DNA from 3 places in the Streptomyces sp. NPDC001410 genome. Region 3 is predicted to be linked to each of the others. Evidence: riboswitches for the same ligand, from Rfam matches in the RefSeq annotation. Region 3 holds a riboswitch; each other region holds the start of a gene.

Region 1 (3,709 bases), on a different contig from region 3:
TGGGCCGAGGGCCTCCACGCCCGCCCCGCATCCATCTTCGTCCGGGCCGCCACGGCCGCAGGTGTCCCGGTGACGATCGCCAAGGCTGACGGCAACCCCGTCAACGCGGCCTCCATGCTGGCCGTCCTGGGCCTGGGTGCCCAGGGCGGCGAGGAGATCGTCCTCGCCTCCGACGCCGAGGGCGCGGACATCGCCCTGGACCGTCTGGCCAAGCTGGTCTCCGAGGGCCTGGAAGAGCTCCCCGAGACCGTCTGAGGTATGCCAGGAAGCCGCGTCGCCCTTTCCGGGTGGCGCGGCCTCCGCCTTTTTGGCGCCCGGTCCGGGGAATTCACCACAGGCACACCGAAGGCACACGACCGCGAATTCACGGCGCGCCGGGAAAAGGGCAGCGGAAATACCCGCCCGCCGAATATCCCCTCTTTGTATACGGCGCCCGTGTTAATGCCGCAGGCTCTGCATGTTTACGGCATGTTGCGAGTTCCTCACACGTTCGGAGCGGTCCCCGCCCGAGGTGAACCGCAACCGGTGCGCGCCCGTCGAGCGCTCCGTGTGCATCGCCGTGATCGCCCGCGCGCGCTCGCTGTCACCGCGTGCCACCGCGTCCACGATCGCGCCGTGCTCCGCCCAGGAGTCCACCGGACTCGGCGGCGCCTCCACCGTGTACATCCAGGCGATCTTGTGCCGCAGCTGGGTCAGCATCGAGGACAGCGAGGGGCTTCCGGAGGCCTGCGCCAGCGTCTCGTGGAACCAGCCGCCCAGCGAGCGCAGATCGTCGCTGCTGCCCCGCCTGGCCCGCTCCTGGCCCAGCCGGACCAGCCCTCGCAGCACCTTCAGATGGGCCTCGGTGCGCCGCTGGGCGGCCCGGGAGGCGCCGAGCGGCTCCAGGAGCGTGCGCATCTCCAGCAGGTCTGCGGCCTCCTGCTCGGTCGGCTCGGCCACGCACGCGCCCGCGTGCCGCCGGGTCACCACGAAGCCCTCCGCCTCCAGGGTGCGCAGGGCCTCACGGACAGGGACGCGCGAGACGCCGTAGCGGCGGGCGAGGACTTCCTCGGTGAGGCGGCCGCCGCGCTCGTAGACACCCGCGACGATGTCGTCCCGGATCGCCGTGCACACCGAGTGCGCCGGAATACGCATGACCGACCTCCGCTTTAATCCCCGTGAAACGTCGACGATGGACGCATGTTCCGTGACTCTATTGCAATGAGCCGGAATTTCCGACGGCAGGCCGGAATCCATGGATATTTTTTGGACAGCGGATGCCGCAGGCACTGCGAAAAACGGCGAAAGCCCCGGCTCGTGAGCCGGGGCTTCGGGATGTCGTGCGCCGGAGCGTCAGACGTTCACGCCGTGCTGGCGGAGATAGGCGATCGGGTCGACGTCCGAACCGTACTCGGAGGTCGTACGGGCCTCGAAGTGCAGATGCGGTCCGGTGACGTTGCCGGTCGCGCCGGACAGGCCGATCTGCTGGCCCGGGAGGACCTTCTGGCCCACGACGACGCCGATGGACGACAGGTGGCCGTACTGGGTGTACATGCCGTCGGCCATCCGGATCACGATCTGGTTGCCGTACGCGCCGCCCCACCCGGTGGAGACGACCGTACCGGAGCCGACCGCGTGGACGGACGTTCCGCTGGCCGCGTGGAAGTCGATGCCGGTGTGGGAACCGGAGGACCACAGGGAGCTGCTGGCCTTGTAGCCGGTGGAGACGTACGAGTGCGCGATCGGGGCGACGAAGGCGTTCAGGCGCTTGCGCTCGGCCTCTCGCGCGGCGCGGGCCTGGGCCTCGCGCTCCTTCTTCGCCTCCATGGCGGCCACCTTGGCCGCGGCCTCCTCGGCCGCCTTCTGCCGGGCGGCCACCAGCTGGGCCTCGGCCTGCGCGTCGATCTGCTCGGCGACCGAGTCGCTGGCGGTGATGACCGGGGTGAGGCCGGTGTCCTCGACGGAGTTGTCCGCGGCGAGCGCCGGGCCGGCCGCCAGGGTGCCGACGACACCGGTGGTGGTGAGGGCCGCGACACCGGCCGCCTGAACGGTGGTGCGCTTGACCCGGCCGGGCTTGCGGTGCTTCCCGGTGGCGTACATGAACGCCATGAAGTTGCTGGTCCTTTCCTTCCCTCTCGCCTACCGGGTTAGCTGACGGGTTCGGAGCAGGAAGGTCTCCTACGGACCCCCTCGCCGGTGCGCGGGCGTCCGATTCACCCCAGGGACTGCGGTGGGTCCCCGGCTCCCCTGGCTCGCGCCGTGGGGGGACTCGGCGATGACTGTCCGGTGCCGCGGGCGCGGCGCACTGCCTGACGAACAGCCCGGTCGACGCTATGCGGCCCGACTTTCGATCCCCAAACGGATCCGGGCTTTTGTAGCGCATCCCACAGGCCAGACAGGCAACCTCTGCCCCAATTCGGACATCTGGGGAAGAGTTCCGCACAGCAAAGGGCCCTGACGACCCGTCGGGTCGTCAGGGCCCCCACGCGCGCGGGGCGCGGTGAAGCCGCTACTCGGCTGTCACGACGGTGACTTCGCCGATACCGAGCGCCTCGACCGGCGCCTTGATCTCGGCCGCGTCACCGACGAGAACGGTCACCAGGCGGTCCACCGGGAAGGCGTTGATGACCGCCGCGGTGGCCTCCACGGTGCCGGTGCCGGCGAGCTGCTGATACAGAGTCGCCTGGAAGTCGTCGGGCAGGTACTGCTCGACCTGGTCCGCCAGCGTGCTCGCGACGGCCGCCGCGGTCTCGTACTTCAGCGGCGCCACACCGACCAGGTTCTGCACCGCGACGTCGCGCTCGGCGTCGGTCAGGCCCTCCGCCGCGAGCGTGCGCAGCACCGTCCACAGGTCCTGCAGCGCGGGACCGGTGTTCGGGGTGTCCACGGAGCCGCTGATCGCGAGCATCGCGGCGCCCGTGCCGTCCGGCGCGGAGCGCAGGACCTGCCCGAAGGAGCGCACGCCGTAGGTGTAGCCCTTCTCCTCGCGCAGGACGCGGTCCAGGCGGGAGGTGAGGGTGCCGCCGAGGCAGTAGGTGCCGAGCACCTGGGCGGGCCACATGCGGTCGTGCCGGTCGGGTCCGATCCGGCCGATGAGCAGCTGGGTCTGGACGGCGCCCGGCCGGTCGACGATGACCACCCGGCCGGTGTCGTCGGCGGTCACCGGCGGCACGGGTCGCGGCGCGCCCGGGGTGCCCGTCCAGGCGCCCAGGGTGTCGGCGAGCAGCTCGTCCAGGTCGGTGCCGGTGAGGTCACCGACCACGACCACGGTGGCGGTGGCGGGCCGCACATGGCGGTCGTAGAAGGCGCGCACGGCCGCCGCCTCGATCTTCTCGACCGTCTCCTCGGTGCCCTGGCGCGGCCGCGACATGCGCGAGGTCGCCGGGAACAGCTCCTTGGAGAGTTCCTTGGCGGCGCGGCGGGCCGGGTTGGCCAGCTCGTGCGGGATCTCGTCCAGGCGGTTGCGGACCAGCCGCTCGACCTCGCTCTCGTCGAAGGCGGGCGCGCGCAGGGCGTCGGCGAGCAGGCCGAGGCCCTTGGCCAGGCGGGAGGCCGGGACCTCCAGGCTGAGGCGGACGCCGGGGTGGTCGGCGTGCGAGTCGAGCGTGGCGCCGGCCCGCTCCAGCTCGGCGGCGAACTCCTCGGCGGAGTGCTTGTCGGTGCCCTCCGAGAAGGCCCGCGCCATGATCGTGGCGACGCCCTCCAGAGCGGGCTTCTCGGCGTCCAGGGG
Region 2 (3,709 bases), on a different contig from region 3:
CTGTTCGTCGTGGACGACGGCTGGTTCGGTGCCCGCACCAGTGACCGGGCCGGCCTCGGCGACTGGACGCCCAACCCCGACCGCTTCCCGCACGGCCTCAAGCCCCTCGCCGACCAGGTGCACGGCCTCGGCATGCAGTTCGGCATCTGGGTCGAGCCGGAGATGGTCAACCCCGACAGCGACCTCTACCGCGCCCACCCCGACTGGGTGCAGTACCAACCGGGACGTAAGCGGACGGAACTGCGCAACCAGCTCGTCCTCAACCTCGCCCGCGAGGACGTCCAGGAGTACCTCTGGGAGCAGCTGGACACCCTCCTGTCGAGCGCCCCGATCGACTACGTGAAGTGGGACTTCAACCGCTGCTTCACCGACGCCGGCTGGCCCGGGGAGCCGTACCCGCAGCGTCTGTGGGTGGACCACGTCCGCGCCCTGTACGCCCTGCTGGACCGGCTGCGCGCCGCCCATCCCTCGGTCGCCTTCGAGTCCTGCTCGGGCGGCGGCGGGCGGATCGACCTCGGCGTGATGAGCCGTACCGACCAGGTGTGGACCTCCGACAACACCGACCCGCTCGACCGGCTCGCGATCCAGCACGGCTTCAGCCAGATCCATCCGGCGCGGGTCATGGCCGCCTGGGTCACCGACAGCCCGAACACCCAGCTCAACGGGCGGGAGAGCTCGCTGCGGTTCCGCTTCGTCAGCTCGATGGCCGGGGTCCTCGGCGTCGGCGGCGACCTCACCGAGTGGACCGGGGAGGAGCTGGCCGAGGCTCGTCGCTGGGTGGACCTCTACAAGGAGATCCGACCGGTCGTCCAGCGCGGCGACCAGTACCGGCTGCGGCCCCCGACGGGCGGTCTGAGCGCCGTCCAGTACGTCCTCGGGGGCGAGGCCGTGGTCCTCGCCTGCCTCCAGGCGCAGCACTACGGCGAGCCGGTGCCGGCGCTGCGGCTGCGCGGACTCGACCCGAAGGCGTCGTACGAATGCCGCGAAACGAGCGAAGTGCACCGCGGGGTCGTCCTGCTGCACCACGGGCTGCGCACCGGACTGAAGGGTGACCTGGATGCGACGGTTCTCCGGCTACGCCGCATCTGAGTGTTCTGTCCGAATTGGAGCCTTCATTCCAACTCGCTCTGGAGTAAGGGGGCGTGGGAAGTCGGCGCGTGAGGAGCGTCATATTCGTGACCGTGCGTCGCGCGTCATGTCCACGTAATCCCCATAAAAGCGAAGGCAATTGAAAAGGGGGAGGATTCGGGAATTCACGGAGAGTGACCGTGAATTCCCGAATTCGATCACTTGAAACGCCGACGCCGGGAAACTGCTTCTTGTCCGGTTGCGTCTTGCTCGCTTACGTTCGCCACCAATCCGGACGGAACGCCGAATCCTGCCGCCGCCCGGAGTCCCCACACACTTCACCCGTGTTCGGCAGGAGCGGGGGACCCGCCAGGTACGACTGCCTGTCCCGGTCTCCGGAACAGGCTGGGGTGCAGCCACGCACCGCGCGGCCGGGCAGCTCCAGCCCGAACCCGTCAGCTCACCTCGCAGGCGCCGGAGAGGAAAGCGCCATGCCCACGAAGGGTAAGCACCGCCGTCCCAAGACCCCGCGTCTCACCCGCTCGATCGCCGTCGCCGGAACCGGCGGTGCCGCGCTGGCCCTGCCGCTCCTCGGGGCCACCGGAGCGCACGCCGCCACCACGCAGTCCGTTTCCGGAAAGGCCGTGCAGTCCCTTCCGGCCGTGGAAAAGACGACCGTGAAGAAGGCGGCCGCGCAGCTGAATTCGGGTGTGCGCACCTACACGGTGCAGTCCGGCGACTGGCTGGCGAAGATCGCCGACGCGCAGCACGTCAGCGGCGGCTGGCAGCGGCTCTACGACGCCAACCGGCAGGCCGTCGGCCAGGACCCCTCGCTGATCCACCCGGGCCTGAAGCTGTCGCTCGGCGCGAAGGTGGCCCGGACGCACACCGAGCCCTCCGCCCCGGCGCCGGCATCCCCGGCCCGGTCCCAGTCGGGCCAGGCCTCCGGTGCCGCCACCGCACCCTCCGCCCCCTCGGTGCCCTCCGTGCCTTCCACCGGCTACACCCTCCCGGTCGTCGGCGCCACCATCGGCACCGCCTACCACGTGGCCGGCAGCATGTGGTCCAGCGGCCACCACACCGGCGTCGACTTCGTCGTGCCGACCGGTACCCCGCTCAAGGCCGTCGCCGCCGGCACCGTCGTCTCCGCCGGGTGGGGCGGCGCGTACGGCAACCAGGTCGTCATCAAGCTGAACGACGGCTACTACGCCCAGTACGCCCACCTCTCGCAGCTCTCCGTCTCGGCCGGCCAGACCGTGACCGCGGGCCAGCAGATCGGCCTCTCCGGCGCGACCGGCAACGTGACCGGCCCGCACCTGCACTTCGAGATCCGCACCACGCCGAACTACGGCTCGGACATCGACCCGCTCGGCTACCTCCGCTCGCACGGCGTCGCCGTCTGAGCGTGTGCGCACCGTCAACACGCCTGACCGTGGCGTTATTCCAGGATTGGCAAATCATTTAAGGGTGTCTCATCTCACCGTTCGTCAACCCCTGCCTACGGTCGCGTAGGTCACATCCGAAGGTGAATCATGGTCCGACGTGGCAGACGATTCGAAGAATGACAACAGATCACTGATCGGGTCGTACGTGGCGGTGGGGGACAGCTTCACCGAGGGCGTGGGCGACCCCGGCCCCGACGGGGCGTTCGTGGGCTGGGCCGACCGGTTCGCGGTACTGCTCGCGGACCGGCGTCCCGAGGGCGACTTCGCGTACACCAACCTGGCCGTGCGCGGAAAGCTGCTCGACCAGATCATGGCGGACCAGCTCCCGAAGGCCGTCGAACTCGCCCCGGACCTCGTGTCCTTCTGCGCGGGCGGCAACGACATCATCCGGCCCGGCACCGACCCGGACGAGGTGGCCGAGCGTTTCGAGCGGGCCGTGTCCCAGCTCACCGACGTCGCGGGCACCGTGCTCGTGACTACCGGCTTCGACACCCGTGGCGTCCCGCTGCTCAAGCATCTGCGCGGCAAGATCGCCACCTACAACGGGCACGTCCGCGCCATCGCCGACCGGTACGGGTGCCCCGTGCTCGACCTGTGGTCCCTGAAGTCCGTCCAGGACCGCAGGGCGTGGGACGACGACCGGCTCCACCTCTCACCCGAGGGGCACACGCGCGTGGCGCTGCGCGCAGGCCAGGCCCTCGGCCTGCAGATCCCGGCCGACCCGGAGCAGCCCTGGCCGCCGCTCCCGCCCCGGGGCACCCTGGAGGTCCGCCGCGACGACGTCCACTGGGCCCGCGAGTACCTCGTCCCGTGGATCGGCCGCCGGCTGCGCGGCGAGTCCTCCGGCGACCACGTGACGGCGAAGGGCACCCTGTCGCCGGACGACATCAAGATGCGGATCGCGTCGGTGGCGTGACGGCCGGCGTCCGTGCCCCGCACCGCGCGAGCCCGGCGGTGCGGGGCACATCCGTACCACCGCACCGACCGGACGCTCACCGCTTCGGCTCGGTCAACGCCTCCCGGCCCAGCCCGAGTTCCCGGGCCAGGGCCTCGTCCGCCCACTGCCGCGCCCGGGACCGCGGCACCGAGCCCGGGTACGACGTGAGCTGCACCGCGAGACCGTCGAGGAGCGCGGTGAGCCGCAGCGCCGCTCCCGCGGGGTCGGCGCACTCGAACTCGCCCCCCGCCACGCCCTC
Region 3 (3,709 bases):
CCCCTGGACCATCCCGGCCGAGCCGGTCACGGCAGGACAGCCGGAGCTCTAGGGCCTGTCCGACAATTCCCGTCCGCCCCTGCTGAACCGCTTCGGCACCATGCGGCCAACCCCACTCGGCCGGGCGACGCTTCACCGGGACGGCCGCTGACCCACCGGCGTCTGCCGGGCGCGGCCGAACGCCCCGTGCAGCAGGGCCCGGAACGCCTCCGCCGCCGGAGCGACCTCGTCGGGCCGGAAGGCGACCGAGATCGTACGGCGCAGCCGTCCCGCCTCCAGCGGCCGCACCCCGACCGGAGTCACCGCGGTCCGCGCCACCATCTCCGGTACGACGGCCACCCCGAGCCCCGCGCTGACCAGCGCGCACACCACGGCGTACCCGGGGGTCGGCACCAGCAGCGCGGGAGTGGCGCCCGCCTCGGCGAGCAGGGCCTCCACCTCCCGCCGGGCCGGATGGTGCGGGGCCATGCTGATCAGCGGTTGCCCGGCCAGCTGCTCCAGCGGCAGCCGCGACGAGGCGCTGCTCAGCGCATGACCCGGCGCCGTCACCAAGACCAGCTCCTCCACCAGGACCGGCTCCAGACCGACCGAGGCCGGCACCGCAGCGGCCTCGCCCGGGTGGTAGGCGTGGGTCAGCGCCAGATCCACCTCGCCGGCCGCCACTGCGGCGACCCCGGCCGGCGGGTCGTAGTCGGCGACCGACAGCTCGACGTCCGGGTGCGCCCGGCGGAACGCGCTCAGCGCCGGCGGCAGCAGATGGACGCCCGCGGTCGGGAAGGTGCCGAGCCGCAGCACCCCGCCCGACAGACCGGTCAGCCGGGCCAGTTCGTGCCGGGCCTGCTCCAGCTCGTCCAGCACCCGCCGGGCCCGCGCCACCAGCACCTCGCCCGCCTCGGTCAGCCGGGCCCCGCGGTGATGCCGCACCAGCAGCGCAGTGCCCGCCTCCCGTTCCAGCTTGGCCAGCTGCTGGGAGAGCGCGGGCGGCGTATAGCCGAGCCGGTCGGCGGCCCGTGTGATGGAGCCCGCCTCCGCGACGGCGACCAGCGCGGCCAGCCGCGTGGGATCGTACATGGCACAAGCCTAAAGCACTGCTTAAGGCAGACCCTGCTCATTCGAAATACCTGCTGAAGGCTCGCTCCGTGCACGCTGGCGGTATGGACGGACAGCTCATCGCCTTCACCGGGATCGCCGCAGGACTCGTCGCCATGCCGGGCGCCGACTTCACGGTGGTCGTACGCAACGCCCTGGTCTCCCGCCGCGCCGGTGCGGTCTGCGGGCTCGGCATCGCGGGCGGCCTCCTGGTGCACACCACGCTGGCGGTGGCCGGAGTCGCCGCCGTGCTGGTCGCCGTCCCCGCACTCTTCCGCGCGCTGCAGTTGCTGGGCGGCGCCTATGTGCTGCAGCTCGGCGTGCGGACCCTGTGGTCGCTGCGGCGGCCTGCCACCGCCACCGCCTCCGTCGAGGCGGCACCGCCCGTTGCGCACCCGCTGCGGCAGGGCTTCGTCACCAACGTCCTCAACCCGAAGGCCTCGCTGACCTTCCTCAGCCTGCTGCCCCAGTTCGTGCCGTCGGGTGACTCCGCGCTGCCCAGGACGCTGCTGCTCGCGCTGATCGTCTGCACGCTGGCGCTGGCGTGGTTCCAGGTGGTGGCCCTGCTGGTGGACCGGCTCGGCAGGTGGCTGCGCCGGCCCCGGGCCGCCCGCATGCTGCAGGCGGGCACCGGGGCGGTGTTGACGGTGCTGGGAGCGGCTCTGCTGCTGGAGCCGCTCCTGCCCTGAGCCCGGGTCAGCTGACCCGGCCGTACCAGACGCTCCTGCTCCAGATCTTCTCCAGCCGCACCACGGACCCGGTCTTGGGGGCGTGCCAGATCTTGCCCTTCCCGGCGTAGATGCCGACGTGGTAGACGCTCGAACCCGAGTGGAAGAACACCAGGTCGCCGGCCTTGCGGCTCCGGGCCGAGATGTGGTGCGTCTTGTTGTACTGCTGGGCGGCCGTGCGTGGCAGCTTCTTGCCCGCCTTCTTGAACGAGTAGAGCGTCAGCCCCGAGCAGTCGAAGCGGCGCGGCCCGGTGGCCCCCCATGCGTACGGGGCACCCTTCTTGGAGGCCGCGACCTGGAGTGCCTTCGCCGCCGTGCCGGCGGCCGAGGCGTCGGTGGCGAGGCCCGGGACCACGATCGAGCCGCCGACGGCGGCGAGGGTGAGAGCCGAGGCCGTACCGGCACGGGCCATGAGCGACGGGACACGATTGAGCGCAGTCATGCGCAACCCTTCGTCAGCCGCCTGTGAAGGATGACCTGTCGGATTCGGGCTGGCGAAGTTGCCCGGCCGTGTTGCCACGGCTTCACCCCAAGGGCTGCTCGGTGCGACCGCCCGTCTGTGCGACGAACGTCCGTTCCGGCGACCCGTCTTGCTCGGGTCCTCCACTCCTGCCGATCCACTCCTGTCGACCGGTCATCCGGGGCGGCGGCAGGACTCGGCGTCCGCCCGGATCGCCCCGCCGTGGTGGCGGGGGCTTGTCGTCAGACACGGATCTTCACTCACAGGAGTCGGAAAATCCCAATGGAATCGGGGATTTGTGGTGTTACTCACCACTCACCCGTTCGGGTGGACGCTGCTGTGTTCGAGGCACCGTCAGATCCCGCACGTAGCCCCGGACCTGGGACGAAGCACTTTCTCGCCGACCTTGAACCGGCGTACTGCGCAAGCCGGGAGACCCGGAAAAAGTTCTGGAGATACGCCGGCCGGGGGTACGTCGTTCGGGCCGTTTCGAGTCCGGCTCCGGCGGGTCCGTCGACGCGTTGGGCCCGTCGGGCCGGACGAGCGTCCGGATCAGCCCACGCGGTCCGGCGGGAGCACGACGCGAGCGGTGCGGCGCTCGCCGTCGAGCACCCTCAAGGCCCGTGCCAGCGTGTCCCCATGCAGCTCCGTCTCGCCGCGCTGGTGCATGAGGGCGAGCGCGTCGCGCAGCTCGGACGCCTTGCGCACCAGGGCCTGCGCCGCGCGCAGCCCGCGGTAGGTGTCCCCGGACTGCGCCGGGTTGATCCGGCCCAGCAGGTCGACCGCCTCCAGATAACGGTCGATCAACTCGCCCTCGGCGCACGTCAGGGCGGGCAGCGGCGGAAGCTCCGGTGGCAGCATCGGCCGGCTCACCCCGCGTGCTGTGCGCCGGGGGTGCTCCTGCGGCTCGGGACGACGCCGTCCACCAGGCCGTACGCCAGTGCGCCCGGCGCGTCCAGCACCAGCTCCCGCTCCAGGTCCTGGTGGACCTGTTCCGGGGTGCGCCCGGTGTGCAGGACCAGCATCTCCTCCATGAGCGTGCGCGTCCGGGCCAACTCGTCGGCCTGGATGACGAGGTCGCTCGGCTGTCCCTTGGCCGGTTCGGGCAGCGCGGGCTGTTCGAGCACCACGCGCGCGTTCGGCAGCGTGAACCGCTTTCCCTCGGTCCCGGCCGCGAGCAGGATCGCGGCGGCCGAGGCGGCCTGGCCCAGGCAGTAGGTCTCCACGTCGCAGGTGACGTACCGCATCGTGTCGTAGACCGCCGTCAGCGCGCTGAACGAGCCGCCCGGGCAGTTGATGTACAGCGTGATGTCCCGGTCCGGGGCCGCGTGTTCGAGGTGCATGAACTGTGTGATCACGTCGGTCGCCGCCGTGTCGTCGAGCGGTGTCCCGAGGAAGACGACTCGGTTCTCGAACAGCTTCGAGTAGGGAT

Evidence for each region. Region 3 has a riboswitch for cyclic di-AMP ahead of ACFY3C_RS39270 (C40 family peptidase). Riboswitches for the same ligand answer to the same signal wherever they lie in the genome.
Region 1: another riboswitch for cyclic di-AMP. It lies ahead of ACFY3C_RS37890 (M23 family metallopeptidase); the one in region 3 lies ahead of ACFY3C_RS39270 (C40 family peptidase).
Region 2: another riboswitch for cyclic di-AMP. It lies ahead of ACFY3C_RS02915 (peptidoglycan DD-metalloendopeptidase family protein); the one in region 3 lies ahead of ACFY3C_RS39270 (C40 family peptidase).

The regions. Positions count from the first base shown of each region.
Region 1 is NZ_JBIAWE010000022.1:141,114-144,822, reverse strand. Features, by position in the region: gene ACFY3C_RS37900 (HPr family phosphocarrier protein) at 1-255, shown strand, start outside; gene ACFY3C_RS37895 (GntR family transcriptional regulator) at 439-1,134, opposite strand; gene ACFY3C_RS37890 (M23 family metallopeptidase) at 1,333-2,088, opposite strand; cyclic di-AMP (ydaO/yuaA leader) riboswitch at 2,101-2,264, opposite strand; gene ACFY3C_RS37885 (M16 family metallopeptidase) at 2,489-3,709, opposite strand, start outside.
Region 2 is NZ_JBIAWE010000001.1:668,891-672,599, reverse strand. Features, by position in the region: gene ACFY3C_RS02920 (alpha-galactosidase) at 1-1,089, shown strand, start outside; cyclic di-AMP (ydaO/yuaA leader) riboswitch at 1,393-1,555, shown strand; gene ACFY3C_RS02915 (peptidoglycan DD-metalloendopeptidase family protein) at 1,560-2,471, shown strand; gene ACFY3C_RS02910 (SGNH/GDSL hydrolase family protein) at 2,644-3,429, shown strand; gene ACFY3C_RS02905 (TetR/AcrR family transcriptional regulator) at 3,506-3,709, opposite strand, start outside.
Region 3 is NZ_JBIAWE010000024.1:50,766-54,474, reverse strand. Features, by position in the region: gene ACFY3C_RS39285 (ATP-binding protein) at 1-52, shown strand, start outside; gene ACFY3C_RS39280 (LysR family transcriptional regulator) at 133-1,071, opposite strand; gene ACFY3C_RS39275 (LysE family translocator) at 1,155-1,778, shown strand; gene ACFY3C_RS39270 (C40 family peptidase) at 1,786-2,259, opposite strand; cyclic di-AMP (ydaO/yuaA leader) riboswitch at 2,262-2,410, opposite strand; gene ACFY3C_RS39265 (hypothetical protein) at 2,830-3,138, opposite strand; gene ACFY3C_RS39260 (ATP-dependent Clp protease proteolytic subunit) at 3,147-3,709, opposite strand, start outside.